One region of the Streptomyces capitiformicae genome, then DNA from elsewhere that is predicted to be linked to it. Evidence: riboswitches for the same ligand, from Rfam matches in the RefSeq annotation. Region 1 holds a riboswitch; each other region holds the start of a gene.
What was found. Region 1 has a riboswitch for cyclic di-AMP ahead of CES90_RS07510 (C40 family peptidase). Riboswitches for the same ligand answer to the same signal wherever they lie in the genome.

Region 2: it holds a riboswitch for cyclic di-AMP, as region 1 does, so the genes downstream of both, CES90_RS35370 (LysM peptidoglycan-binding domain-containing protein) here and CES90_RS07510 (C40 family peptidase) in region 1, are expected to answer to the same signal.
Region 3: it holds a riboswitch for cyclic di-AMP, as region 1 does, so the genes downstream of both, CES90_RS08535 (M23 family metallopeptidase) here and CES90_RS07510 (C40 family peptidase) in region 1, are expected to answer to the same signal.

Annotation. Positions count from the first base shown of each region.
Region 1 is NZ_CP022161.1:1,676,628-1,686,238, reverse strand. Features, by position in the region: gene CES90_RS07535 (TetR/AcrR family transcriptional regulator C-terminal domain-containing protein) at 70-750, opposite strand; gene CES90_RS07530 (hypothetical protein) at 965-1,483, shown strand; gene CES90_RS07525 (hypothetical protein) at 1,532-2,080, shown strand; gene CES90_RS07520 (C40 family peptidase) at 2,249-3,328, opposite strand; gene CES90_RS07515 (hypothetical protein) at 3,793-4,146, shown strand; gene CES90_RS07510 (C40 family peptidase) at 4,169-5,347, opposite strand; cyclic di-AMP (ydaO/yuaA leader) riboswitch at 5,357-5,529, opposite strand; gene pcrA (DNA helicase PcrA) at 5,769-8,255, shown strand; gene CES90_RS07500 (M23 family metallopeptidase) at 8,339-9,611, opposite strand, start outside.
Region 2 is NZ_CP022161.1:7,885,854-7,895,464, forward strand. Features, by position in the region: gene CES90_RS35340 (SAM-dependent methyltransferase) at 1-271, opposite strand, end outside; gene CES90_RS35345 (NAD(P)/FAD-dependent oxidoreductase) at 650-2,035, opposite strand; gene CES90_RS35350 (Ppx/GppA phosphatase family protein) at 2,515-3,480, opposite strand; gene CES90_RS35355 (DUF501 domain-containing protein) at 3,477-4,007, opposite strand; gene CES90_RS35360 (FtsB family cell division protein) at 4,042-4,518, opposite strand; gene eno (phosphopyruvate hydratase) at 4,622-5,902, opposite strand; gene CES90_RS35370 (LysM peptidoglycan-binding domain-containing protein) at 6,334-7,035, opposite strand; cyclic di-AMP (ydaO/yuaA leader) riboswitch at 7,040-7,239, opposite strand; gene CES90_RS35375 (LysM peptidoglycan-binding domain-containing protein) at 7,425-8,435, opposite strand; gene CES90_RS35380 (cytochrome P450 family protein) at 8,619-9,611, opposite strand, start outside.
Region 3 is NZ_CP022161.1:1,915,577-1,925,187, forward strand. Features, by position in the region: gene CES90_RS08510 (alkaline phosphatase family protein) at 1-951, opposite strand, end outside; gene CES90_RS08515 (DUF5998 family protein) at 951-1,538, opposite strand; gene CES90_RS08520 (bifunctional acetate--CoA ligase family protein/GNAT family N-acetyltransferase) at 1,675-4,593, opposite strand; gene CES90_RS08525 (HPr family phosphocarrier protein) at 4,782-5,063, shown strand; gene CES90_RS08530 (GntR family transcriptional regulator) at 5,231-5,953, opposite strand; gene CES90_RS08535 (M23 family metallopeptidase) at 6,185-6,970, opposite strand; cyclic di-AMP (ydaO/yuaA leader) riboswitch at 6,983-7,157, opposite strand; gene CES90_RS08540 (M16 family metallopeptidase) at 7,370-8,758, opposite strand; gene CES90_RS08545 (M16 family metallopeptidase) at 8,755-9,611, opposite strand, start outside.

The sequences.
Region 1 (9,611 bases):
GGCGACGGCCTCGCCCTCGGCGTGATGGCGCCCGGCTGGCCCTGGGCCGGGCCCGGCCCAGGGCAGCGCTCAGTTCGCAGCCGTTCGCTGCTCCGCCAGGCCGTTGAGGAGGGCCCGGAGGCCGAGTTCGAAGGTCTGCTCGGGGGTGGCGTTGTACTCGGTGGCGGCGAGGGAGTCCAGGCGGGTGCGGAGACGGGGGAAGGCCATGGCGACCTCGGCTGCCTTGGCCATGGTGTGCCGCATCAGCTCTTCGGGGTCGCCGCCGTCGCGGTGCAGGCGGCGGGTGAGCGAGGCCGTGGCGGAGGCGCCCAACGCGCTGCCGAGTACGAAGGTGAGGACGGCGGCGGCAGCGCGGTCCGCCTCGGGGCCGGTGAAGCCGCCCGCTTCGTAGACGGCGAGGCTGTGGTCGTCGTAGCGGGACTTGCCGGGGCCGTAGAAGAGGTAGGAACCGAAGGCCTGGACGAGCCACGGGTGGCGGGTGAGCATCGTGTACAGGTCGGTGGCCAGGGTGGTGGCCGCGGTGTGCCAGCCGACCGTGGTGACGTCGGGCAGGGGGATCTCGTCCCATACCGTGTCGCCGACGAGCAGGACCAGATCGTCCTTGTTCTTGACGTGCCAGTAGACGGCTGTGGCGGCGGTGCCGAGCCGCTTGCCCAGGCTGCGCATGTTCAGGCCCTCCAGACCCTCCTCGTCGAGCAGTTCGATGGCGGTCCGGATGATCTGTTCCCGGGTCAGCGTGTCGCGTGGCATGGCGTCACGATAGGGCACGCGAGAGGGACTTGTACAAAGTTCAGGAGCTTGGACTGTACTTAGTTCAACTTACCTCGGCCGCACGCTTGCACTTAGTTCAGGTTCTGCCCTACCTTCGAATTGCACTTAGTTCAGGAAGTGCTGTGGCCCTCACTTGAACTAAGTGCAACACCTGACAGGCCCAGACAGGCCCAGACAGTCAAGGGAGTCGACCGTGAACGTCCTCATCGCCGTACTGCAACTGCTCGTCGCCGCGGCCTTCGTGAGCATCCCGGTGGTGCGCCACTGCTACGGAGCCGCCGCGATGGCGGGCGCCGAGGCGGAGCTGGAACGGCAAGGGGTCCGAAGGACGGCGCTGGCCGAGAACGGGATGAGGTTCGATGCCGGGGGCCATGAGACGGCGGCTCCCGTCTCCGTTGCCGTGATCATGACGGCCCTGGCCGGGCTCAACCTGGCGGACAGCTCCTGGGCGGGGACCCTGACCTGGGTCTTCCAGTCGCTCGTCCTCCTCGGCAACTGCGTGATCCTCTACAGCCAGTTGACCGCAGAGCAGTCCGTGCGGTCCGCCTTCGCGCGCAAGGGCGACCCGATGCTGGCGCGTGTCGACGTCGAGGCGCTGCTCAAGGCGGCCGAGGTCGCCTTCCCCGCCTGGGTCTGGACCCTGCAGAACGTGCGCCACGCGGTGGTGTTCGGAGCCTCCGCCCTCGCGCTGCTGACGCTCGCCGTCGCGTGACGGGCCCCCTCACCCCGACCACTCCCCGACACCCGTCGGAGGTTCATCATGCCGATCGCCGTTCTCATCGCGGCCACACTGCAACTCCTGCTCGCGGTGACGTTTCTCGTCATCCCCGTCGCCGTATGGAAGACCGGAGGTGCGGCTCAGCGGGCGGCCGAAGCGGAGGTCGTGCGGCAGGGGCGGCCGCCCGAGGTTCTCGCTCGGCACGGGATCAGGTTCAAGGAGGAGGTGCGGGAGTTCGCGCTGGCGCTCGGTATCGCCGCGACGCTGACGGTGCTGGGGTCGCTCAACCTCGCGGGGATCGGGGCCGGTCGGGTGCTGTCGTGGATCCTCGAACCGGTCGTGCTGGTCGGGGTCGGACTGGTGACCGCCGGACAGGTGTTCGCCGCGCGCTACACCGAGGCCACGTTCAGCAAGTCCGACGACGCTGCCGTACGGGACCTGGACGGACGGGCCGTGATCGCCGCGGCGAGCGCCCGGTTCCCGTTCTGGCTACGGCCGTTGGTGCTGGTGCGCTTTTCACTGGCGACGCTGGGCTCGCTCCTCGTCATCGTTCTGCTGTCGACACCGGCGGCCGGAACGTACTTCCGCTAGGGCCTGTCGTCACATTCCCGTCGTCACATTCGCGTCGTCACATTCCCGTCGTCGCCCGGCGGGCGGCCTCGCGCCCGCCGCGGCAGCGGCTGCTGGGGGAGCGTGCATGGCGTCGCGGGGCAGACGGGAATGTGACGACAGGCCCTGGGCCCGGCCGGGAACTCGGGCTCAAGCCACCCGCGTGGCCCCGGCGAAGGGCATCTCGTCCAGGGGGGCCACGCGGACCGGAGCGGAGGGGTTCGGGGCGTGGATCATCTGGCCGTTGCCGACGTAGATGCCCACGTGGCTGATGCCGGAATAGAAGAAGACCAGGTCGCCGGGGCGGAGTTCGGAGCGGGCGACGCGGCGGCCGGCGTTGATCTGGGAGTAGGTCGTGCGGGGGAGCGAGACACCGGCGGAGCGGTACGCGGCCTGGGTCAGCCCCGAGCAGTCGAAGGCGTTGGGGCCGGTGGCGCCCCAGACGTAGGGGCTGCCGAGCTTGGAGTAGGCGTAGGAGATGGCGGCGGCGGCACGGGAGTTGGGGGCGTCGGCGGTGGCGGAGGCGGGCGAGACCGGTCCGGTGAGGCCGCGCTGGGACGAGGCGGAGGAGCGCGAGGCGTGGCCCGTGCCGCCGCCCGCGGTGTCGAGCCGGGCCCGGTCCCCGGTGGTGAGCCGGTCGAGCAGTTGTCGCGCCTCGGTCAGCTTCGTGGTGACGGACTTCTTGTGGCGCTTCAGCTCCGTCTGCCGGGTCTTGAACGTGCCCAGTTCGACGCGGGCGGCACCGCGCAGCCGTTCGATCTCCTGCAACTGCTGCCGTACGCTCGCCACGTCCGCCGCCTGTCTGCCGCCGACCCGCTCGGCGAGGGCCGCGCGGTCCAGGTACTGGTCCGGATCGCCGGAGAGCGCCAGTTGCCACGAGGGATCCATGCCCCCGTTCCGGTACTGCGCCGCCGCCAGCGAACCCAGCTCGTCCCGAGCCGAGTTGAGCCTGTCGGTGCGGCGGGCCGCCTGGTCGCGGAGCTCCTCCAGGTTCTCCTGCGCCTTGTCGGCCTTCTCCTTCGCGCCGTTGTACTTCTCGGTGGAGACCTCGGCCTCCTCGTACAGCTTGTTCACCTTGGCCTTGACCTGGTCCGGCGTGAGCTGTGGATCGGCGTGCCCGATGCCGTCGAACCCGGTCGCCGTCGCCGCGCTCGCGAGGGCGAAGGTCGCGGCGGTGCGGAACGTATGGCCGCCGAGCGAGCGCTGTCTGGGCTTGCGGTGCGCTGCCACGTGGACTCCATGTCCTCTCGTACGACCGCCGTCCGTACGTCGGTGCGCACGGACCGCCTGGGGGAACGGTTACGCGTCCGGCGGCGGCCCGCACAGGGGGGAGCGGGACACCGCCGGACCTTCTCGGCGGTGGTGTCCGACTGCCGCCCCTGGCCCGGGCGGCGGTGGGGAGCCGGCCACCTGGTGGAGGACGCTAAGCCTGGCTGTGTCCACCTGGTAACGCTTTGTGCGGAAGTGGCGTGCACCGACCGTGACATGACCGTATGTGACCGTGATCCAGCCCTGGCGTCGCCGACTTCACGCTCTGCGATGACCGATGCGGTGATTTCGAGCCGGACGGGGGTGAAGTGGTGCTATGGAGCGCATATATGCAAGATCGTCGGGGCGTGATCGGAGGTGCTGCTTACGCTGCGCAGCCTGCCCCGGTGCCCGGCGGAACCCGGTCCTCTCATTAGGCTCCGCCCATGGACGTACTCATCCACCTCTTCGTCGCCCTCCACATCATCGGCATCGCCGCCCTCCTCGGCGGTTTCCTCACGCAGATGAAGGCGATGGGCCAGGGCACCGCCCGCTTCGTCCCCGCGATGCTCCACGGCGCCCTCACCATGCTGGTCACCGGCGCCGTCCTCGTCGGCCTCAACCAGGCCGACGGCCAGCCCGTCAACAACATCAAGATCGGCGTGAAGCTGGCCCTGCTGGTCGTGATCCTGGGGCTGGTGTACGTGAAGCGGGACGAGGAGGCGGTGGAGAAGCCGCTCTTCGGCCTGGTCGGCCTGCTGACGACCGCGAACATCTTCATCGCGGTGCTCTGGACGTGAGGCCCTGAGGTCTTTTTCGGACCTACGCCGGCCGCACCACGCTGTGGATCGACGACTCCCCGTCGTAGAACACCGACTCCTCCCGCACATACGTTCCCGGCTTCGGCGCGTGGATCATCATGCCGTTGCCGATGTAGAGGCCGACATGGCCGATGTTGTCGTAGAAGAAGATGAGATCGCCGGGCTTCGCGTTCGCGAGGGAGACGGTGGTGCCCGCGTTGACCTGGTCGTAGGTCGTGCGGGGGAGGTCGACGCCGGCGGCCTTCCAGGCGGCCTGGGTGAGGCCGGAGCAGTCGTAGGAGCCGGGGCCGGTGGCGCCCCAGACGTACGGCTTGCCGATCTGCTCGCGGGCGAAGGTGAGGGCCTTGGCGGCCTTCGAAGCGTACGTCGAGTCCTCGACCGTCGTGGTCGTGGACGTGTTCGTCTCGGGGGCCGTGGCGGTGGAGGTCTCCTGCTGGGCCTCCTGAGTCTGCTGGGAAGACTGGGCCGCCTGGGCCGCCGCCTGCTGACGCGCCAGCTCCTCCGCCTTGCGGTCGGCCTCCTCCTGCTTGCGCTGCTCGATCGCGGCGAGCCGGGCCTTCTCCTCGGCGGTCAGCTGCGACAGCAGTTCACGGGCCTCGGCGAGCTTCGCCTGGACCTTGGCCTTGCTGGACTTGAGGGTGTTCTGCGACTCGGTGAGCTGCTCAAGGCTCTCGGTCGCCTTCTGGCGCTGCTCGGTCGCTTCGGCCTGCTGCGTGATGTAGTCGTCGACGGCGCCCTTCTGGCGGTCCGTCAGCCGGTCCATCAGCTGGTTCTGGTCGAAGTAGTCCTGCGGGTTGTCCGCCAGGAGCAGCGACGCCGCGTCGGGGGAGGCCGCCCCCGTGCGGTACTGGGCGGCCGCGAACGAACCCAGTTGCTCCCGCGCCTGGTTGAGCTTCTCCGTGCGCTCGGCGACATCGTCGAGGAGGGCATCGACCTTCTTCTTCTGCTTGGTCGTCTTCTCCTTGACCGAGTTGTAGTTCTCGGTCGCCGACTCCGCCTGACGGTAGAGGTCGTCTACCTTCTTCTCGACCTCCTCCAGGCTCGGCTTGTCGTCGGCCGAGGGGGCGGCGTTGGCCGACTGGGAGAGCAGGGCCACTGAGGTGAGGGCGGCCGTGGCGAGGGCCGGGGTGCGTATGCCCGCGCGTGTTCGGGCCGGACGCGGCTTGCGGTGCGGCGCCATGGTTCGGCGTCTCCTTCCGTAATCCGCCTACCGAGTTAGCTGTCGGGTTCGGGCGCGTGCTTCGGAAGGTTTGCCCTACGACCCTTGCCGCGCATGGCAGTCGGGTCGATTCACCCCAGAGGTCGGTGGGTCCCCGGCTCCGGCAGCCAGGAGAGGCGTACCGGACTCGGCGGAGGCCGTGCGGCCCGGCGACGTTCGCCGGTTGGGTCGTACGGCCCGGCGAAACGCTAGCCAACACATGTGGCCCTTGTGAAGGTTGATGTTCGATATGCCCGATACGTTTTCGTGACCTTAGCCTCTCGGACGCGATAAGCGCTACGATCGATCGCTTACCGTTGTGAGGTGGGTGCGGTGGGTGATGTGCATCGACTTCCCGGGGCGGCCCCTCGCTGTCAGTGGGGGCGCCTAGACTCGGAGAGCGATGAGCAGCCTCTTTGACGACAGCTTCCTGGCGGACCTCCAGGCCCCCCGCGGCCACGAGGAGGAGCACCCGCCACCGCCCGAGGACGATCACGCTCCGGAGCCGGTTCCGGACGATCTGTTCGGCGGGAAGTTCGACGTGCCGCCGGACCGGGACGCCTACTACCGCGACGGCGCGCCCCGCCCCGCCATCGACCCGGCGGCGCTCCTGGACGGGCTGAACGAGAACCAGCGCGCGGCCGTCGTGCACGCCGGCTCCCCGCTGCTCATCGTGGCCGGCGCCGGCTCCGGCAAGACCCGTGTGCTCACCCACCGCATCGCCCATCTGCTCGGCGAGCGGAACGTGCACCCGGGCCAGATCCTCGCGATCACCTTCACCAACAAGGCCGCGGGCGAGATGAAGGAGCGCGTCGAGCAGCTCGTCGGCCCGCGCGCCAACGCGATGTGGGTGATGACGTTCCACAGCGCCTGCGTCCGCATCCTGCGCCGCGAGAGCAAGAAGCTCGGCTTCACGTCGTCCTTCTCGATCTACGACGCCGCTGACAGCAAGCGCCTCATGGCTCTCGTCTGCCGTGACCTGGACCTCGACCCCAAGCGCTTCCCGCCCAAGTCCTTCAGCGCCAAGATCTCGAACCTCAAGAACGAGCTGATCGACGAGGAGGACTTCGCCGCCCAGGCATCCGACGGCTTCGAGAAGACCCTCGCCCAGGCCTACGCGCTCTACCAGTCCCGCCTCCGTGAGGCCAACGCGCTCGACTTCGACGACCTGATCATGACGACGGTCAACCTGCTGCGCGCCTTCCCGGACGTCGCCGAGCACTACCGCCGTCGCTTCCGCCACGTCCTCGTCGACGAGTACCAGGACACCAACCACGCCCAGTACGCCCTGGTCAGAGAGTTGGTCGGCACCTCCGAGCATCCCGTGGACGTACCGCCCAGCGAGTACGACGTACCGCCCGCCGAGCTCTGCGTCGTGGGTGACGCCGACCAGTCGATCTACGCCTTCCGCGGTGCGACGATCCGCAACATCCTCCAGTTCGAGGAGGACTACCCGGACGCGACGACGATCCTGCTGGAGCAGAACTACCGCTCCACGCAGACGATTCTCTCCGCGGCCAACGCGGTCATCGAGCGCAACGAGTCCCGCCGCCCCAAGAACCTGTGGACCAACGCGGGCGCGGGTGCGCAGATCACCGGCTATGTCGCCGACACCGAGCACGACGAGGCCCAGTTCGTCGCCGACGAGATAGACCGGCTGACGGACGCGGGCGAGGCGAAGGCGGGCGACGTCGCCGTCTTCTACCGTACGAACGCCCAGTCCCGTGTCTTCGAAGAGGTCTTCATCCGCGTCGGCCTGCCCTACAAGGTCGTCGGTGGCGTCCGCTTCTACGAGCGCAAGGAGGTCCGGGACGTTCTCGCGTATCTGCGCGTCCTGGCCAACCCGGAGGACTCGGTTCCGCTGCGACGCATCCTCAATGTGCCGAAGCGCGGCATCGGGGAGCGTGCCGAGGCGATGATCGACGCCCTCTCCCAGCGGGAGAAGATCAGCTTCCCGCAGGCGCTGAAGCGCGTCGACGAGGCATACGGCATGGCGGCCCGCTCGACGAACGCCGTCAAGCGGTTCAACGTGCTGATGGAGGAGCTCCGGACCATCGTCGAGTCCGGTGCCGGTCCTGCGACGGTCCTGGAAGCGGTTCTCGAACGCACCGGCTACCTCGCCGAGTTGCAGGCCTCCACCGACCCGCAGGACGAGACCCGCATCGAGAACCTCCAGGAACTCGCGGCCGTCGCCCTGGAGTTCGAGCAGGAGACGGGCGAGGGCGAGGCCTCGGGCTCGCTCTCCGACTTCCTGGAGCGGGTCGCCCTGGTCGCTGACTCCGACCAGATCCCCGACGAGGAGGAGGACGGCTCGGGCGTCATCACGCTCATGACCCTCCACACTGCCAAGGGTCTGGAGTTCCCGGTCGTCTTCCTGACCGGCATGGAGGACGGCGTCTTCCCGCACATGCGTGCCCTCGGCCAGACCAAGGAGCTGGAGGAGGAGCGTCGCCTCGCGTATGTGGGCATCACCCGCGCGCGTGAACGGCTCTACCTCACCCGATCCTCGATGCGCAGCGCCTGGGGCCAGCCCTCGTACAACCCGCCGTCCCGGTTCCTGGAGGAGATCCCGGCCACCCATCTGGAGTGGAAGCGGACGGGAGCCTCCGCACCGGTGTCCTCGGGTCCGGCCGCCGGAATCGCGTCCTCGCTGTCGTCGTCCCGCTCCCGTTCCTCGGCCTCGGGCGCGTCCGGCTTCGCGACCCGCCGCACCAACGAGAAGCCGGTGGTCTCCGTGGCCGTGGGCGACCGTGTCACCCATGACCAGTTCGGTCTCGGTACGGTCGTCGCCGTCAAGGGCACGGGCGGGAACGCGGAGGCGACGATCGACTTCGGCGACGCGAAGCCGAAGCGGCTGCTGCTGCGGTACGCGCCGGTGGAGAAGCTCTAGAGACGAGTTGGGCCCCTGCTGCGGAGCAGGGGCCCAACTCGTCTTCGTGTCTGTTATGTCGGGTTGTGCCGGGTTGTTTCGGGTTACGTCGGGTCCAACCCATGGCTGCGCAGCCACGACAGCGGGTCTATGGCGGAGCCACCGGCGGGGTGCACCTCGAAGTGCAGATGCGGGCCGGTCGAGTTGCCCGAGTTGCCGGAGTACGCGATGACATCGCCGGCCTTGACGGTCGTACCGGAGGCGACCTTGTACGTGGAGAGGTGGCAGTACCAGGTCTCGGTGCCGTCCTTGGCGGTCACGATGACCATGTTGCCGTAGGCGGCGTTCCACTGCGTCCGTACGGTGCCGTCCGTCGCGGCCATCACCGGGGTGCCGTACGCGACGGGGAAGTCGATGCCGGTGTGCAGGGACATCCAGTTGATGCCGGACTGCCCGTAGTACGCGCTGAGCCCCTGCTGCGAGACCGGCAGCGCGAACTTCGGGCGCAGCCGCTCCTTGCGGGCCGCCTCGGCCGCCGCCTTCTTCTGCTCCAGCTCCTGCTGGGCCTTGAGGTCGATGCGCTCCTGGGTGCGGCTCGCCCGGTCGGCGAAGTCGTCCGCCTCGGCGGAGAGACTCTCGAGCTGGGTGTCGAGCTGGTTGTTGGCCGTGGACGGCTGCACCGGGGTGGCGTCCGACTTGGTGGCCGCCGTCGTCTCCGTGTCGTCGCCGCCGATGCCGACGGAGGCCGCCGCGATCCCGGCGACCCCCATGACACAGGCCGACGGAACGGCCACGGTCAGCAGGGCGGAACGTTTGGCCGGAGCGCGCCGCCTCGAACGCGAGGCCGCGCGGGTGGCCGCCCGCCCGGGGCTCGCGCTCCTGGCGTTGGGCGCCGGGGCGACCTCCTCCTCGCCGTCGAGCAGTGCGGCGCGGTCCGCGCCGTCGTCGTCGAGACCCTCGGTCTCGAACTCGCCGTCCGCGGGGAGGGGTTGGTCCTGGTCGTACGAGGTGATCTGCTCGAACGCGGCGGTCGCCTGCTGGGCGAAGTCCACGGCCTCGGCCGAGGGACGCTCGTGGGCGTCGTACGATTCGGGGGCGCTGCCGCCGTGCTCGTACGACTCGGAGGTGGTGCTGCCGTCGCCGTGGTCGTCGGTGGCGGACTGGGCGCCGTCGCTGTTCCACTGCGTGGCGTCGAACACGCCTGTCGCGAAGTGCTGGATGCCGACCCACTGCTGGGTCTGGTCGGCGCCCAACTGGTCCGCCTGGTCGAGCTGTTCCGCCCGCAGCCAGCCGCTCGCGTCCCACTGGCCGCTGGAATCGGGGCCCGTGGACTGCGCCGGGACCTGGGCGAGGTGCTCGTAACCGGCCGACCAGCAC
Region 2 (9,611 bases), 6.2 Mb from region 1:
CCCCGCGCTCCCACACATGGTCCGCCATCAGATCCAGTACGGCGTACAGGTCCCCCTCGACACCCAGGTCTCCCGCGACCCAGGCCCGGGCCAGGCCCAGCTCGCCCGGCTTCCACAGCAGCCGGCGCAGGGCCCTGCGGTTCCGTACCACCAGCGCGGGGGCCTGCGGGGGGCCGGCCTCCGAACCGTCCCACGCCCGGAGCCGGACCGGGAGCGAGGCCCCCAGCGCCTGCTCGGACAGGGTCTTCAGCCGCGACGCGGCGTCCTGCATGGTGCACACCTCCGTGACGACAGATCCCGGAATGTCCAGTCCATACGTAAACACCTGCGGGGCTCGGCCGCAGTCCCCCGGGGGCGTTACGAGTGCGTTTCCCTCTGCCGCCGAGTGCTTTCGCGGTCGAGCTCGGGGGTTCGTGCGTTGGCGACTGCGGGTGAGTGGGGGTTGCTCGCGCAGTTCCCCGCGCTCCTGAAGGACTGGGCGTGCCCCGGCGTTTCAGAGGCGCGGGGAACTGGCCGACCAGCCAGAGACCACCCGCAGCCGCCATCGCACCGAATCCCCCGAGCTGGAAGGCGCCCGGAACGCCGAAGGACCTCCCGCACCACGGATGGCGGGAGGTCCCTCAGGTCGATCAAAGGGCGACCGGAAAGGTCAGGAGGCCTTGGCCTTCTCCTCGGTCTTCACCGGAGCGGCAGCGACGGGCGCCGGCTTGGCCGCCTCGTAGAACTCCTCGCGAGGAGACTCGATGGCACCCAGCGACACGACCTCACGCTTGAGGAACATCGCGAGCGTCCAGTCGGCGAAGACGCGGATCTTGCGGTTCCAGGTCGGCATGGCCAGACCGTGGTAGCCACGGTGCATGTACCACGCCAGGCGGCCGCGCAGCTTGATCTTCATCTTGCCCATGACGATCATCGCGACGCCCTTGTGGAGGCCGAGGCCCGCCACCGCGCCCTTGTTGGAGTGCGCGTACTCCTTCTGCGGGAAGCCCCGCATACCGGAGACCACGTTGTCGCCGAGGACCCTGGCCTGACGCAGCGCGTGCTGCGCGTTCGGCGGGCACCAGGCGTTCTCGACGCCGGCCTTGCGGGCGGCGACGTCGGGCACCTGGGCGTTGTCACCGGCGGCCCAGATGTAGTCGGTGCCCTGGACCTGGAGGGTCGGCTGGGTGTCGACGTGGCCACGGGGGCCGAGCGGCAGACCGTAGCGCGAGAGGACCGGGTTCGGCTTGACGCCGGCGGTCCAGACGATCGTGTTGGAGTCGACCTCCAGGCCGTTCTTCAGCACGACGTGGCCGTCGACGCAGGAGTCCATGGAGGTGTTGAGGTAGACCTCGACCCCGCGGCCCTCGAGGTGCTCCTTGCCGTAGAGGCCGAGCTTCGGGCCGACCTCGGGGAGGATCTTGTCGGCGGCGTCGACGAGGACGAAGCGCATGTCCTCGCGGGACACGTTGTTGTAGTACTTCGCGGCGTCGCGGGCCATGTCCTCGACCTCACCGATGGTCTCCGCACCGGCGAAGCCACCGCCCACGAAGACGAACGTGAGCGCCTTCCGGCGGACGTCCTCGTCGGTCGTGGAGTCGGCCTTGTCGAGCTGTTCGAGGACGTGGTTGCGCAGGCCGATGGCCTCCTCGATGCCCTTCATGCCGATGCCCTGCTCGGCGAGGCCGGGGATCGGGAAGGTGCGGGAAACCGCGCCGAGCGCGATCACCAGGTAGTCGAAGGGCAGCTCGTACGCCTCGCCGACCAGCGGCGCGACGGTGGCGACCTTGCGGTCCTGGTCGATGGTGGTGACCCGGCCGGTGAGGACCTCCGCCTTGGGGAGCACGCGTCGCAACGGGACGACGACATGCCGCGGGGAGATGCTGCCGGCGGCGGCTTCGGGGAGGAAGGGCTGGTAGGTCATGTACGACCGGGGGTCGACGACCGTGACGGTCGCCTCGCCGTAGCGCATCTTCTTGAGGATGCGCCGAGCTGCGTACAGGCCTACGTACCCACCGCCTACTACGAGGATCCTGGGACGCTCCGTGGTGCTCATGCCATCGAGTATGTACCCGCCATCAGGGGGGTGCTCGTGCGCCCCTTCACAAGCTTCCACACACCCTCTGCTACACTGCGCGACCCCCCGTGACGCAGGTCATGGCCGCAACAGGGAACCCCCTGTACGGCGGGAGGTTGTCAAGGCCGCGTGAACTGCCCTTCCGGCCGCGTGACGCCCCTGGAGAACACTCCGAACCGGCCGCGTTTTCACCCGGACGAGACCGCCGCGCAACCCTCTCGGCGGCACCCTGTTGACCCGCCGGAGCCCTCGAAGGCTCTGCACAGCCTCAAAACGTCGCCCATCAGGGCCGATTCTCTTGTGAAGAACTTCACGAAGTTTTCCGGCGGCACGCTGTCGAGGGACCCTGGAGCACGCCTGGAGCGCGCTCATGCGTTATCCGAACGGCTCAACCGAGGCTACCGGCGAGTAGCAAAGACTCCCCCCGGCCGCCTCGGCCGCCGACTCCATATCGCCACTTACGCGACAGACCAGGCGATTCCGTCAAGGATGTCGTGCTCGCTGACCACGACCTCCTCCGCCCCGATCCGCTCCATGATCGACAGGAGTACGAGGGCACCGGCCGCGATCACGTCCACGCGTCCGGGATGCATCGACCTGACGGCCGCGCGCTCGGCGTGCGTCGAGCGCAGCAGCCACTCGGTGATCTCGCGGACGCGGTCGTGCGGGACACGGGAGTGGTGGATGGCCGCCGAGTCATACTCGGGGAGGTCCTGGGCGATCGCGGACAGGGTCGTGACCGAGCCGGCGAGCCCGACGAGCGTGTGCGCCTCCCGCAGCGGCACATGCCGCTCCGCGAGGTCCAGCGCGGCCTCGATGTCGGCGCGCATGGCGGCGATCTGCTCGTCGCCCGGCGGGTCGACGACGGCGCCGTCCCGGACGAGGTGCCGCTCGGTCAGCCGTACACAGCCGATGTCCACCGAGCGGGCCCCGCGCACATGGCCGTCGCCGACCACGAACTCGGTCGAGCCGCCACCGATGTCCACGACGAGGAACGGCTTGGCAAGGTCCTCCCGGTCGAGCAGTTCCTTGGTGGCGCCGGTGAAGGAGAACTCGGCCTCCTGATCGCCGGAGATCACCTCGGGCTCGACACCGAGGATGTCCAGCACCCCTCGTACGAACTCGTCGCGGTTCTCCGCGTCGCGGGACGCGGAGGTCGCGACGAAACGGAGCCGCTCGGCGCCGTGCTCCTTGATGACCGCCGCGTACTCACGGCAGGCGGCGAACGTCCGCTCCAGCGCCTCGGGGGCGAGCCGGCCCGTACGGTCGACGCCCTGGCCGAGGCGGACGATGGTCATCCGCCGGTCCAGTTCGACGAGTTCGCCGGTCGACCCCGCGCCGGAGGCGCTTTCAGACACTGTCGCGTCGGCGACGAGGAGGCGGATGGAGTTGGTACCGCAGTCGACGGCGGCGACCCGGGTCATTCGCCGGCCTCCGCGGCGGAAACCACGCAGGGACCCTTGGCCCACCACTCCGGCAGCATCTCGATCGCCTCGTCGCCCAGCGGATTCACGCCGGGACCGGCGGCCAAGGAGTGCGCCACCAGCACATGCAGGCACTTCACCCGGTCCGGCATGCCGCCGGCGCTCGGGAAGCCCTTCAGCTCCTCGATCTCGTCGCGGCGCCGGATGTAGTCCTCGTGAGCGGCGCGATAGGCCGCGGCCAGCTCCTCGTCCTTGCCCAGCCGCTCGGTCATCTCCTTCATCACGCCGTTCGCCTCCAGCGTGCCGATCGCGGAGGCGGCGCGCGGGCACGTCAGGTAGTACGTCGTCGGGAAGGGCGTGCCGTCCGGCAGGCGGGGCGCCGTCTCGACGACGTCCGGCTGCCCGCACGGACAGCGGTGCGCGATCGCGCGCAGCCCGCGCGGCGGGCGCCCGAGCTGCTGCTGGAAGGCCTCGACGTCCGCGTCGGTGGGCTCGGTGCGCGGGGTGGGCGGCGGGGGCGTCTGCATACCTGTACGTAAGTCTCTCTAGAGCTCTGGTCGGTCACTGGTCGGCGGCGTCGGCCTTGTCGACCCCGTCCCAGACATTGGTGTACCAGGGACGGTCGGCCGTCCCCTGCGTCGCACGGGACTGCTTCGCCGCGTCCGGGTCGATCATCGTGTAGCCGGTCTCGCCCGGCATCACATAGTGCAGCCGCTCCCGGATGCGCTGCTCGGCGTACGCGTCGTCCTGCCAGCGCGCCTTGAGGTCACGCAACTCCTCGACACGCTCCCGCGCCTCCTCGCGCTGCTGCTGCAACTCGGCGATCTCGGCGCGCTGGGAGACGTACTGCCTTATGGGATAGGCGAGGGCCACGATCATCGAGCAGAGGACGAGGGCGAGCAGCGCGGCGCGGCCGGTCAGCCGGGAGCGGCGGGCTTGGCGCTTGGTCTGGGAGCGGTAGACCCGGGCGGCCGTCTGCTCACCGAGCAGCTTCAGCCTGGTCGCCGTGGAGAAACGGTCCCGGTCCTTCACGGCCATGTCCCACTTCCCCTTCCCATGTGCCTACGTGCGTACGTCCCCGCACACGGTACGGGACCGGGTACGGGGACGTACGTACGACGCTACCTACAGCCAGTAAGGCTCAGCCCTTGAAACGGGGGAAGGCGCTGCGGCCGGCGTACACCGCGGCGTCGTCGAGGATCTCCTCGATGCGCAGCAGCTGGTTGTACTTGGCGACGCGGTCCGAGCGGGCCGGGGCGCCGGTCTTGATCTGACCGCAGTTCACGGCGACGGCGAGGTCGGCGATGGTGACGTCCTCGGTCTCGCCGGAGCGGTGGGACATCATGCACTTGAAGCCGTTGCGCTGGGCCAGCTCGACGGCGTCCAGGGTCTCGGTGAGGGAACCGATCTGGTTCACCTTCACCAGCAGGGCGTTGGCGGCGCCCTCCTCGATACCGCGGGCCAGACGCTCGGGGTTGGTGACGAACAGGTCGTCACCAACGAGCTGCACCTTGTCGCCGAGGCGCTCGGTGATGGTCTTCCAGCCGTCCCAGTCGTCCTCGAACAGCGGGTCCTCGATGGAGACGAGCGGGTAGGCGTCGACGAGCTCGGCGTAGTAGTCCGTCATCTCGGCGGCGGAGCGCTCCTTGCCCTCGAAGACGTACACGCCGTCCTTGTAGAACTCGGAGGCGGCGACGTCGAGCGCCAGGGCGATCTGCTCGCCGGGGGTGTAACCGGCCTCCTTGACGGCCTCGAGGATGAGGTCGAGGGCGGCGCGGTTCGAGTCCAGGTTCGGGGCGAAGCCGCCCTCGTCGCCGAGGCCGGTGTTCAGGCCCTTGCGCTTCAGCACCTTCTTGAGGGTGTGGTAGACCTCGGCGCCCCAGCGCAGGGCCTCGGAGAAGGACTCCGCGCCGATCGGGGCGATCATGAACTCCTGGATGTCCACGTTGGTGTCGGCGTGCGAGCCGCCGTTCAGGATGTTCATCATCGGCACCGGCAGCAGGTGCGCGTTCGGGCCGCCCAGGTAGCGGAAGAGCGGGAGGTCGCTGGCCTCGGAGGCGGCGTGGGCGACGGCGAGGGAGACGCCGAGGATGGCGTTGGCGCCGAGGGAGCCCTTGTTGTCGGTGGCGTCCAGGTCGAACATCGCCTGGTCGATCAGGCGCTGCTCGGTGGCGTCGTAGCCGACGAGCTCCGGGCCGATCTGCTCGATCACCGCGAGGACGGCCTTCTCGACACCCTTGCCGAGGTAGCGGTTGGGGTCGCCGTCACGGAGCTCGATGGCCTCGAAGGCACCCGTGGAGGCGCCGGACGGAACGGCGGCACGACCCGTGCTGCCGTCGTCGAGGCCGACCTCGACCTCGACCGTGGGGTTGCCTCGGGAGTCCAGGATTTCCCGGGCTACGACGACGTCGATGGACGGCACGAGCATCTCCTTCTTGGGATGTGACGCGATGTGACGCTGTTTGCGACTAGAGCCTAACCGCCCCGGGACTGTCGGCAGCCGACCGACCGTCCCGTGGACGAAGAGACCGTACCGATTGTTCCATGCCGGAACAAAGGGGAGGGGGCGGGGAAGTGAACAAGGAGGTGACAGGGGGAGGTGACAGGGGGGAGGTGACAGCAGGGCGGCAGGGAGGTGGCGGCCAAGGAGGGCGGGCAAGAAAAAGCCCGCTCCGGTGCGTACGGGGGGAGTGCGCACCGGAGCGGGGAACCCGTGGGGGACAGGGGGGTTGCCCTCACGAGGTCTTCACTAAGGAGGACACGGATGTGAGCGGACTGTGGTTCAGCTGAGGAGCGGCCTGTTTTTCGGCACAGCCGAACCGGTCGCACAGCCCGCTCACATCCGCCCGGTCGTCAGCTCAGGTGGAGCTGCTGGCCGGGGTAGATGAAGTCGGCGTCGTCGATGATGTCCTGGTTCAGCTCGTAGAGCTTCTCCCAGCCACCTTCGACGTTCTCCTCCTCGGCGATGCCGCTGAGGGTGTCGCCGGAGACGACCTTGTACTCGCCGTCGCCCTTCTTGACCTTCTTGCCGGTCGGGGTCTCGACGGTGGCGCGCTCGGAGGAGCGGGAGGCGCGGGTCTCCTGAGTGCTCTCCTGGGTGCTCTCCTGCGAGGAGCCGGAGTTCGAGCCCGAGTTCGAGTTCGAGGAGCCGCTGTCGGAGGCGGCGGCACCGTCGTAGGAGGCGCTGGACAGGCCCGTGCCGCAGACCGGCCAGGCACCCTTGCCCTGGCCCGCGAGGACCTTCTCGGCTATCTCGATCTGCTGGGCCTTGGTGGCCTGGTCGGCGGTGGCGGCGTACTTCGTACCGCCATAGCCGGCCCAGGTGGAGGCGGCGAACTGCAGACCGCCGTAGTAGCCGTTGCCGGTGTTGATGGACCAGTCGCCGCCGGACTCGCACTGGGCGACCGCGTCCCACTCGGAGGCGGTGGCGGCCGAGGCGCTGCCGGCGACCATCAGCGGAGCGGCGATGGCGGCGGCACCGGTGACGCCGACGACGGCGATGGCACGGGCGGCCTTGCTCGGGCGGCGGTGCTTGCCCTTGCTGGAAAACAGCATGGAGTGATCCCCTCACCGACGCCTGCGAGGTGAGCTGTCGGGTTCGGGCCGGTTGAGTTGCCCGGCCGCGCTCGTTCGCCTTTCGGCTCACATCGCGCGGCTTCACCCCGAGCCGGTTCCGGTCGTGCGACCCCGAAGGGCCTCAACTGCCGGACCCGGCACTTACCTTGGGTCCCCCGCTCCTGCCTACGGCGCTTGACGCGACGACTGTTCCCACGCGGCCGTTGACAGGATTCGGCGTGACGACCGCAGGGGCCCGCTGTGGTGCGAGCGGTCACGACCGTAATCACGTGATTCGCCGAATATCAAAGACGATCAGGGGGTCTGTGATTCATCTCCCACCGAGATCAAAACGGGCATTCGGGGGCGAACCATGACCCGAACTCTCGCTACTTTTCGCCCGTTTCGACACCGACTTCGAGGGTCTGACCGGGAAGGATAAGGTCCGGGTCAGTTCCAACCGTGCCCTCGTTCTCGGCGTACAGCTCACGCCACCCGCCCTGAAGGGCAAGGGAGTCCGCGATGGACGTCAGACTGTCCCCTTCGCGGACGGTGTACGAGGCATGGACGGCGTCGACGGTTTCGCGCGCGGCCTCGCCGCCCCGGGAGGCGTGACGGCCCGAGGGCGAGGACGAGGACGAGGAGGATTCGGTACGGGCGTTGTCGTCGGCGCTCTCGTCAGCGCTCGCACCCCGATGGCGACCGCTGCCGGCGTCATCCGCGGAAGAGCTGTCGGATCCCTGCGAGACATCGCTGCCGGAGTCACCGGATTCGACGGAGTCACCGGATTCGGCGGATTCGCCGGAGTTCTTGGAGTCGTTCGAATCGACGTCGGCCTTGATGGAGCCTTCTGCGGCATCCGGGGAAGAGTCGGACGTTTCGGATGAATTGGACGAGTCGGCGGAGCGGGAGGAATCGGGTGTTTCAGGGGATTCAGCCGACTTCGTCGATTCCGTGGAACTGGATGAATCACCCGAGTTCGACGAATCGTCCGCGACACCGGTGTCCACATCGGCGGTACCGGAGTCGCCGCCGAGGTTGTGGAGCAGCCCGCAGGTGGACCAGACGCCGACGCCCTGGTCGGCGAGGATCTTCTCGGCGACGGCTATTTGCTGTGAACGGCTGGCCTGGTCGGGGCTGGTGGCGTAGTCGAGGCCGCCGTAGCTCTCCCAGTTCTCCTGGGTCATCTGGAGGCCGCCGTAGCGTCCGTTGCCGGTGTCCGCGCTCCAGGAGCCGCCGCTCTCGCACTCCGCCACCTGGTCCCAGGTGGTTCCGCTGGCCGCGCTCGCGCCGGTGGCGCCGAGGAATGGGATGGCGATGGCGGAGCCGGTCACTCCGGCGGCGACGAGGAGGGCCGGAGCCTGACGGGGGCGACGGTGACGACCGGTCCCGGAGAGCATGCGGTTGCCTTTCACACGACAGCAGTGACCTGTGCGAAGGGTGTGGCGGCCCTTCGCACTGATGCGTGAACGTATCGGCAGTCGATCAGTTGTCACAAGTTAATGCAGCGTAGATCACGTGAAGATCACAGACTTGAGAGTCTGTCATGTATCGGCGCCGGGTGGGGTACTGCTACTGGCCGCTTACGAGGTACCACCATCGGCCACCCGAACCGGCTTGAACTCCACCGGAAGGGTGCGCAATCCACGCATAATGAGCCCACCGCGCCACCGCAAATCGGCCGGATTCACCGCGAGTTGCAGGTCGGGGAGGCGGGTGAGGAGCGTGGCCAGCGCGGTCTGTCCTTCGAGGCGGGCAAGAGGTGCGCCGAGGCAGTAGTGGATGCCGTGGCCGTAACCGAGGTGCTGGTTGTCGCGGCGGGAGAGATCGAGGGTGTCAGGGTCGTTGAAGCGGGCCGGGTCGCGATCGGCGGCGGCGAGGACGACGAGGACGGGATCGCCGGGAGCGATGTCCTGGCCGCCGATGGTCAGGGGCTGGGTGGCGAAGCGCCAGGTGGCGAGTTCGACGGGGCCGTCGTAGCGGAGGAGTTCCTCCACGCCGGTTTCGAGCAGTGCGGTTTCCTTCGCGGCGAGGGAGGTCTGGAGGCGGGCGCGCTGGTCGGGGTGGGTGAGGAGGGCGTAGGTGCCGTTGCCGATGAGGTTGACCGTCGTCTCGAAGCCGGCGAAGAGGAGGATGAAGGCCATGGCCGCGGCTTCGTTCTCGGTGAGGTGCTCACCGTGGTCGGAGGCGCGGATGAGAGCGGAGATGAGGTCTTCGCCGGGGGTGGGGGTGTCGGGGAGTGCCTCGCGCTTGCGGTGGATGAGGTCGGCGAGGTAGCCGCGCATCTTCTTGACCGACCGGGCGACCCCGCCGCGCGGGCCGCCGCCGTGCCGGATCATCATGCCGGCCCAGTCGCGGAAGTCGTCCTGGTCCTCGCGGGGGACGCCGAGCATGTCGCAGATCGCGTAGATGGGGAGTGGGAAGGCGAACTCGTGGATGAGATCGGCCTCGCCCTTGTCCGCGAACTGGTCGATGAGGTGGTCGGTCAGCTCCTGGACGCGGGGGGCGAACTCGGCGACTCGGCGGGGCGTGAAGGCCTTCGAGACGAGCCGGCGGAGTCTCGTGTGATCCGGCGG
Region 3 (9,611 bases), 240 kb from region 1:
CTCGCGCCAGCAGGTCAGGACGTCCGACTCGGCGCCCGGCAGTGCGTAGACGTGGCGGGCGCGCCCCTCGCCGCCCAGCAGGGCGACCCCGGCGCGCAGTTCCCAGTCCTCGTCGAAGTCGATGCGGTGCTGCTCGTCGAACGGGATGTCGATCATGCCGTGGTCGGCGGTGACGTACAGCGCGCTGCGCGGCGGGAGTTGCTCCGCCAGCCGCTGGACCAGCCGGTCGACATACATGAGTTGTCCGCGCCAGGCGTCCGAGTCGAGGCCGAAGCGGTGGCCCGCGCCGTCCAGCTCGGAGTAGTACGTGTAGATCAACGAGCGGTCCCCGGCGGCCAGTTGCTCGGCGGCCAGGGCCATGCGGTCCTCGCCGGAGAGACGGCCGTGGAAGGTGCCGCCGCTCAACGCGATCTGGGTGAGGGGGGTGTTCTGGAAGATCGGGGAGGTGACCTGGGCGGTGTGGACGCCCGCGTCGTCGGCGAGCTGGAAGACCGTGGGGTACGGCTGCCACACGCGCGGCGCGGTCCACGGCTGCCAGCGGAGCTGGTTCATCAGCTCCTCGGTCTCGGGGTTGCGGACCGTGTAGCCGGGCAGCCCGTGCGCGCCCGGCGGCAGGCCGGTACCCACGGAGGCGAGGGAGGTCGCGGTGGTGGCGGGGTAGCCGGCGGTGATGGGGCGGCCGGTGCCGCCGCGCGAGGAGGCCAGCAGCGAGGTCATGAAGGGCGCCTCATCCGGGTGCGCCTTCAGCTGCTCCCAGCCCAGTCCGTCGATCAGGAACACACAGGCGCGGTCGACCTCGGTCAGTTCCGGTATCGCGGCGGTCGTACCGGGCACTCCCATGCCCGCCGCGAGGGTCGGCAGGAGATCGGCGAGCGAGCCGGTGCCGTACTCCGGAACGGGTGCGGAGCCGACGGCGAGGGGTTCCGGGTGGTCCCAGGTGGGCACTGCCATCAGCGGGCGGGGTCCGCGGTCGCCTCGGAGAGGGACTGCGCGAAGGCGAGGGCCTGACGCACCGTCTCCGGGCCGTCGCCGGCCTCGCTGACGCGCAGGCTCAGGTCGTCCGCCGTCGAGCTGCCCGTGTACCCGTGGTCCGCCTCGCAGTTGGGGTCGCCGCAGGCGGCGGGCTCCAGGTCGATGCGGGAGACGGCGCCCCAGCCGATGGTCAGGACGACCTCGCGGGGCAGGGTGCCCGGGGCGTACGACTCGGGGTTGGCGACGACCCGGCTGACCACGACCGACGAGATCCGGCCGATCTTCACCGACTCGGTGGAGGTCGTGGCGTACGGCGTCGGCGACGTGCTGTCCGCGGCCTGCTCGTCGGTGTGACTGACGATGAAACGGTTGCCGGTGAGGACGAGCACGGTCACATGCCGGCGCACCTCGTTCGCGTCGAACGTGGTCTCCTGATGGACCAGGTACGACTTGATGGCCTCGCCGCCGACAGCGGCCTCCACCGCCTCGGCCACGAGGGCCGGGTAGTAGCCGCTGCGCTCGATCGCCGCACGCAGCCCCTGGGTCGTCGTACTGGTCTTGGCCATGACGCCCATCCTACGGGGAGGCACTGACTGCGAGGGACCGCTCCGCCGTCTCTGTCGTGGACGGAACAATGCACACCCTCAGTACACGGGACACACCCTCAGTACACGGGACACCCTCCGTACACGGAAAGCGTCCTCAGTACGCGGGAAGCGTCCTTGGGCCGAGGTCGTCGCGGGCGGGTGGGCGCGCGAGCCGTACGGTGGCGCCGAGCACGCTCAGTCCGTGCGGGGCCACGACGACCGGTTCCAGGGAGACCGCCACGACCTCGGGGTGGTCGTCGACCAGGCGGGACACCCTCAGCAGCAGCTCTTCGAGCGCCTCCGTGTCGACCGGGGCGGACCCCCGCCAGCCGAAGAGGAGCGGAGCCGTCCGGATGGACCGGACGAGCGAGGCCGCGTCCCGCTCGGTGGCCGGAATCAGCCGGTGCGCCATGTCCCCGAGCAGCTGCGACGCGGGACCGGCGAGCCCGAACGAGAGCACCGCTCCGGCCGCCGGGTCGACCACGGTCCGTACGATCGTGTCGACCCCGCGCGGGGCCATGCCCTGGACGACCGGACGCAACTCCGCCGGCTGCCCGAACAGCTCCGTCAACTCCGCGTACGCCCGCCGCAGTTGTTCCTCGTCCGCCAGGTCCAGCCGTACGCCGCCCAGGTCGGCGCGGTGCCGCAGGTGCGGGGCGGTCGTCTTGAGGGCGACCGGGTAACCGATGGCCCGCGCCGCCGTCACGGCCTCGTCCGGCGTGGGCGCGGGCCGGGCCTCCCGCACGTGGATGCCGTACCGGGCGAGCAGCGCGCCCGTCTCCGCAGCACCGAGCGTGAGCCCCTCCCCCCGCGCCAGCAACGCGTCGATCTGCTCGGCGGCCCCCTTCTCGTCGATGTCCTCGTACTCGGGCACCCTCCCGGGCTCCGCCGCCTCCCGCCGCCACTGCGCGTACTTCACAGCTTCGGAGAGCGCCCGAACGGCTCGCTCGGCGGCGGGATAGGCGGGGATGAGATGGGCCTCGGAGGGGGATGCCTCTGGCACCTCGGTGGGCAGTCGTTCCACAGGGCGACGGGGGTCCCCCCGCTCGAGCGAAGTCGAGAGTGGGAGAGGGTGGGCACCGCCTACAGCGCCGGGTGCCTTTGCGCCAACCTGTGGCGCGGTACTGGCCGCAGCCGACAACGCCTCAGCAAGCCCACCCAACTCGACGTGCACAACAAGCACCGGCTTCGAAGGATTCGCAGCAACAGCAGAGCGCAAGGCCTCCGCCAAGGCCGCGTCATCCGGCGTGATCTCCCCCAGCGCCGGTATCGCCGTCACCACCACCGCATCGCACGACTCGTCCACCAACGCCCGCGACAACGCCGCGTAGAAGTCCTCCGCCGAGGCCCCGGTGGTCAGGTCCAACGGAGGCAACGGCCGCAACCCCTCGGAGAGGCACGCGTCGTACGTGAGCATCCCCAGCGACTCCGAGTTGCCGAGGATCGCCACGCGGGGCCCCGCCGGCAGCGGCTGCCGGGCGAGCAGCAGCCCGGCGTCGACCATGTCCGTGATCGTGTCGACGCGGATCACCCCGGCCTGCCGCAGCACCGCGGACACGGTGGTGTGGGGCAGCCGGGTGGCGCGTACGGCATGCCCCTGCGGAGCCGCCCCATGGCGTGCGCCCTGGACCACGACGAGGGGCTTGACCGCCGCCGTCCGCCGGGCGAGCCGGGCGAACTTGCGCGGGTTGCCGATGGACTCGAGGTACATCAGTACGACATCGGTGTCCGGGTCCTCGTACCAGTACTGCAGGACGTCGTTCCCCGACACGTCGGCCCGGTTGCCGGACGACACGAACGTCGAGACGCCCGTGACCCCGGTGACCCCTCCCCCGCGCCGGTGCAGCCGGGACAGCAGCGCGATCCCGATGGCGCCGGACTGGGCGAAGAGGCCGATGCGCCCCGAGCGCGGCATCTCGGGGGCGAGCGAGGCGTTGAGCCGCACGTCGGGGGCGGTGTTGATGATCCCGAAGGCGTTCGGCCCGATGATGCGCATGCCGTAGGTGCGCGCCTGGCGTACGAGTTCGCGCTGGCGCTCGCGGCCCTCGGGGCCGCTCTCGGCGTACCCGGCGGAGAGGATCACGAGCCCCTGCACGCCGTGCTCACCGCACTCGGCGACGATCTCGGGAACGTACTCGGCCGGGACGGCGACGACCGCGAGGTCGACGGGCCCTTCGATGTCGCCGATGTTCCGGTGGGCCGGGACCCCGTCGAGTTCCTTGTCCTGGACGGCCTTGTTCACCGCGTACAGCCGACCCGTGAACCCTGCGTCCCGCAGGTTGGCGAGCACGCTGCGGCCCACTCCGCCCGGTGTGCGCCCGGCGCCGATGACGGCGACCGAGCCGGGGGCGAGCAGGCGCTGGACGGACCTGGCCTCGGCGCGCTGCTCCCGCGCGCGCTGCACGGCGAGGGAGCGGTCGGTGGGCTCCAGGTCGAACTCCAGGCGTACGACGCCGTCCTCGAAGCTGCGCTTCTGCTGGTATCCCGCGTCGGTGAACACCTTGATCATCTTGGTGTTGGCGGGCAGCACCTCGGCGGCGAAGCGCCTGATGCCTCGCTCGCGGGCGACGGCGGCGATGTGTTCGAGGAGGGCGGAGGCGACGCCGCGGCCCTGGTGGGCGTCCTGGACGAGGAAGGCGACCTCGGCCAATCCAGAAGGGGCGAGCGCGGAGCGCTCTCCGGCAAGGGCGGTGGTGGGAGACGGGTGGGCTGGTGCCGACGCGGGCATTCCGTCGGCGCCGATCCGGTCGTAGCGTACGGTGGCGATGAACTCGCCGCCGACGGTGGCGGCGAGCCCCACCCGATCCACAAAGTCGTGGTGCGTGAAGCGGTGGACGTCCTTGGCGGACAGGCGAGGGTACGGCGCGAAGAAGCGGTAGTACTTCGACTCGTCAGAGACCTGCTCGTAGAAGCTGACCAGGCGCTCGGCGTCATCAGCGGTGATGGGCCGGATGCGTGCGGTGCCGCCGTCGCGCAGCACCACGTCGGCCTCCCAGTGGGCGGGGTACTCATGCCGGTCCGACGAGGTCTGCATGGGCCCCAGAGTAAGGCTCGCGTCCGACAACGGCGCGGGACAGTCTGGGGAAACAACAGAAGCACGACGCCGGTTCGCGGTCAGGCCGTGGGCCCCGTTCCGGCACGCTTCACGATATGGGAAACTGGTCTAGACAACCCGGTCTAGACCTCTTAGAGGTACCCGATACACCTGAAGGGCAGCATCACATGGCTGAGCGCCGCGTCAACGTCGGCTGGGCCGAGGGCCTCCACGCCCGACCCGCATCCATCTTCGTCCGGGCCGCCACGGCCTCCGGTATCCCCGTGACGATCGCCAAGGCCGACGGCAACCCCGTCAACGCGGCCTCCATGCTGGCGGTCCTCGGCCTCGGCGCCAAGGGCGGCGAGGAGATCGTCCTCGCCTCCGACGCCGAGGGCGCGGACGTCGCGCTCGACCGTCTGGCGAAGCTCGTCGCCGAGGGCCTCGAGGAGCTTCCCGAGACCGTCTGAATGACGCGATAAAGGCCCGAAAGGCCAGAAAAGGGCTCGTCCGATTCATCGGGCGGGCCCTTTGCATTTCCATGGCGCGAGGAGGGGTGCGAGGAGGGAAAAATGTTCTGCGGGCAGCAGAAATAACACCCCTCGAATTCCTACCCTCTTTGTATACGGCTCCCGTGTTAATGACGCAGGCTCGGCGTGTTTACGGGGTGTTGCGAAGTCCTCACACGATCCGGGCGCTCGGCCGCGCCAAGCGCGCCAGGCCCGCCGGGCCCACTCGGGAATCGGAGCCGGTGCGCGGCGGTGGCGCGCTCGGTGTGCAGGGCGGTGATCGTCCGCGCGCGCTCGCTGTCGCCGCGCGCGACCGCGTCCACGATGCCGCCGTGCTCCGCCCAGGACTCCACGGGGTTGGCCGGCGCCTCGACCGCGTACATCCAGGCGATCTTGTGCCGCAGCTGGGCGAGTGTCGAGGTCAGGGCGGGGCTTCCGGAGGCCTGGGCGAGCGTCTCGTGGAACCAGCCGCCCAGCGAGCGCAGATCCTCGCTGTTGCCCCGCCTGGCCCGCTCCTGGCCCAGCCTGACCAGGCCGCGCAGCACCTTGAGGTGCGCCTCGGTGCGGCGCTGGGCGGCGCGGGCGGCGCCCAGCGGCTCCAGCAGCATGCGCATCTCCAGCAGGTCGGCGGCCTCCTGCTCGGTGGGCTCGGCGACACACGCGCCCGCGTGCCTGCGGGTCACCACGAAGCCCTCGGCCTCCAGCGTGCGCAGCGCCTCGCGCACGGGGACACGGCTGACGCCGTACCGGCGCGCGAGCAGTTCCTCGGTGAGACGGCTGCCGCGCTCGTAGACACCCGCGACGATGTCATCACGGATCGCCGTGCATACCGAGTGCGCCGGAATACGCATGACCGACCTCCGCCTTAATCCCCGTGAAACGTCGCTGATTGACGTGTGTTCAAGCGACTCTATTGCAGCGGGCCGGAATTTCCGATGGCGGGTCGGAATCCATGGATATTTTTTGGACAGGAGGTACGTCACAACGGACAAGGGCGTACCTCACAACGGACAAGGCGTACGTCGCAACGAGGAAAGCCCCGGCTGGGTGAGCCGGGGCCTCCTGAAGCGCTGAGCGGTTCGTCAGACGTTCACGCCGTGCGAGCGCAGGTACGCGACGGGGTCGATGTCCGAGCCGTACTCGGCGGTCGTCCGGGCCTCGAAGTGCAGATGCGCGCCGGTGACGTTGCCGGTCGCACCGGAGAGGCCTATCTGCTGGCCGGGGGTGACCGTCTGGCCGACGGAGACGGCTATGGACGACAGGTGGCCGTACTGGGTGTACGTGCCGTCGTTCATCTTGATGACGATGTTGTTGCCGTAGGCACCACCCCAGCCCGCCTCGACGACGGTGCCGGAGCCGACCGCCAGGACGGCCGTGCCGGACGCCGCGTGGAAGTCGACACCGGTGTGGCTGCCGGAGGACCAGACGGCGCCACCGGTCTTGTAGCCGGTGGAGACGTACGAGCCGCTGATGGGGGCGACATAGGAGTTGAGGCGCTCGCGCTCGGCGGCGCGGGCGGCGCGCGCCTTGGCCTCCTCCCGCTCCTCGGCCGCCTTGCGCTCCTGCTCGGCCTTCTCGGCGGCGGCCTTGCGGGCCTCCTCCTGTGCCTTCTGCTTGGCGGCGGCCACCTCGGCGGCCTGCTGCTGGGCGATGGCCTGGGCGTCGACCTGCTCGGCGACCGTGTCACCGAGCGCGATGATCTGGTTCAGGCCGGTCTGCTCGGGGGCGGGCTCCGCGGCGAGCGCCGGGACGGACACGGTGCCGATGACACCGGTGGTCGTGAGAGCGGCGACGCCCACGGTCCTCGTGGTCGTGCGCTGCACGCGGCGGGGACGGCGGTGCTTCCCGGGGGCGCGGGTGAACGCCATGAAGAGGCTGGTCCTTTCCTTCCCTCTCGCCTACCGGGTTAGCTGACGGGTTCGGAGCAGGAAGGTCTCCTACGGAAGCCCCTCGTTTCGCGGCGCTTCGCGAAGGGCGTCCGATTCACCCCAGGGACTGCGGTGGGTCCCCGGCTCCCCTGGCTCGCGCCGTACGGGGACTCGGCGATGACTGTCCGGTGCCGCGGGCGCGGCGAACTGCTGGCGAACAGCCGGACTGACGCTAAGCGGGCCGCCGTTGAAATAACAAACGCATCACGGGTTTTGAGGCGTACGCCACAGGGCAGACGTGCAACCTCCCCCATCAATATGGACAAACGGGCCCCTGGTGACTCTTCCGTCACCAGGGGCCCGTAATGCGCGTACTTCTGCCCCAGCTCTACTCGGCCTCTACTCGGCCGGTACGACGGTGACTTCGCCGATGCCGAGGGCCCTGACCGGCTCCTCGATCTGGGCGGCGTCACCGACGAGGACGGTCACCAGACGGTCCACCGGGAAGGCGCTCACGGCGGCCGCGGTGGCCTCCACGGTGCCGGTGGCGGCGAGCTGTTGGTACAGCGTCGACTGGTAGTCGTCCGGCAGGTGCTGCTCGACCTGGTCGGCCAGCGTGCTCGCCACGGCCGCGGCCGTCTCGAACTTGAGGGGGGCGACCCCGACGAGGTTCTGCACGGCGACGTCGCGCTCGGCGTCGGTCAGCCCCTCTGCGGCGAGGGTGCGCAGCACCGTCCACAGGTCGTCCAGCGCCGGCCCGGTGTTCGGGGTGTCGACGGAGCCACTGATGGCGAGCATCGCGACACCCGACCCGTCGGGCGCGGAGCGCAGCACCTGGCCGAACGCGCGCACACCGTAGGTGTAGCCCTTCTCCTCGCGCAGGACGCGGTCCAGCCGGGAGGTGAGGGTGCCGCCGAGGCAGTAGGTGCCGAGCACCTGAGCCGGCCACACGCGGTCGTGCCGGTCGGCGCCCACACGGCCGATGAGCAGCTGCGTCTGGACGGACCCGGGGCGGTCCACGATGACGACCCGCCCGGTGTCGTCGGCGCTCACGGGCGGAACGGGGCGCGGCTTGGCCGCAGAGCCGGTCCAGGCGCCCAGGGTGTCGCCGAGCAGCGCGTCGAGGTCGACCCCGGTGAGGTCGCCGACGACCACGGCGGTGGCCGTGGCGGGGCGTACGTGGTTCTCGTAGAAGGCGCGTACGGCCGCGGAGTCGATCCGCTCGACGGTCTCCTCGGTGCCCTGGCGGGGGCGCGACATGCGTGAGGCGGCCGGGAACAGCTGCTTGGAGAGCTCCTTCGCGGCGCGGCGGCCCGGGTTGGCGGTCTCGTGCGGGATCTCGTCGAGCCGGTTCGCCACCAGGCGCTCGATCTCGCTGTCCGCGAACGCGGGGGCCCTGAGGGCGTCGGCGAGCAGGCCCAGGGCCTTCGCCAGCCGTGAGACGGGAACTTCGAGGGAGAGCCGGACGCCGGGGTGGTCGGCGTGCGAGTCGAGGGTGGCGCCGCAACGCTCCAGTTCGGCGGCGAACTCCTCGGCGGAGTGCTTGTCGGTGCCCTCGGAGAAGGCCCTGGTCATGATCGTGGCGACGCCGTCCAGGCCGGCGGGCTCGGCGTCCAGGGGAGCGTCGAGGAGGACCTCGACGGCGACGACCTGCTGGCCGGGGCGGTGGCAGCGCAGCACGGTCAGGCCGTTGTCCAGCGTGCCGCGCTCGGGTGCCGGGAACGCCCAGGGCCTGGCCTCGCCGGCCTGGGGCTGCGGGTGGAAGTCCATGGTCGCGAGCTCGGTCACTTCGCCGACTCCTCGTTCTCGTCGGTGGTCTCGGCGGTTTCCGTCTGCGTGGCCTCCGTCTCGGCGGCCTCCGCCTCGGCCTCTTCGCCTGCGACGGGCTCGTAGACGAGCACCGCGCGGTTGTCGGGCCTCAGGCGCGCCTTGGCGACCTCCTGGACCTCCTCGGCGGTCACGGCGAGCACACGGTCGACGGCGGTCAGGGCGAGCTTCGGGTCGTCGAACAGCACGGCGTAGCGGCAGAGTTCGTCGGCGCGGCCCGCGACCGTGCCGAGCCGGTCCAGCCACTCGCGCTCCAACTGGGCCTGGGCGCGCTCCATCTCCTCCGCCGTGGGGCCCTCCGCGGCGAACCGGGCGAGTTCCTCGTCGACGGCGGCCTCGATGACGGGCACCTCGACGTCGCCGGAGGTCTTCACGTCCATCCACGCCATGGAGGGAGCGCCGGCCAGGCGCAGCAGGCCGAAGCCGGCCGTCACGGCCGTACGGTCGCGGCGTACGAGCCGGTTGTACAGGCGGGAGGACTCGCCGCCGCCGAGGATCGTGAGCGCCAGGTCGGCGGCGTCGCACGCGCGCGTGCCGTCCTCGGGCAGCCGGTAGGCGGCCATCAACGCGCGCGCGGGGACGTTCTCCTCGACGACCTCACGCAGCTGCTCGCCCATGGTGTCGGGCAGCGCACCGCCACGGGGCTCGGGCTTGCCGTCGTACGCGGGGATGGAGCCGAAGTACTTCTCGATCCACGCGAGTGTCTGGTCCGGGTCGATGTCACCGACGACGGAGAGGACGGCGTTGTTGGGCGCGTAGTAGGTGCGGAAGAACTGACGGGCGTCCTCCAGGCTGGCCGCCTCCAGGTGCTCCA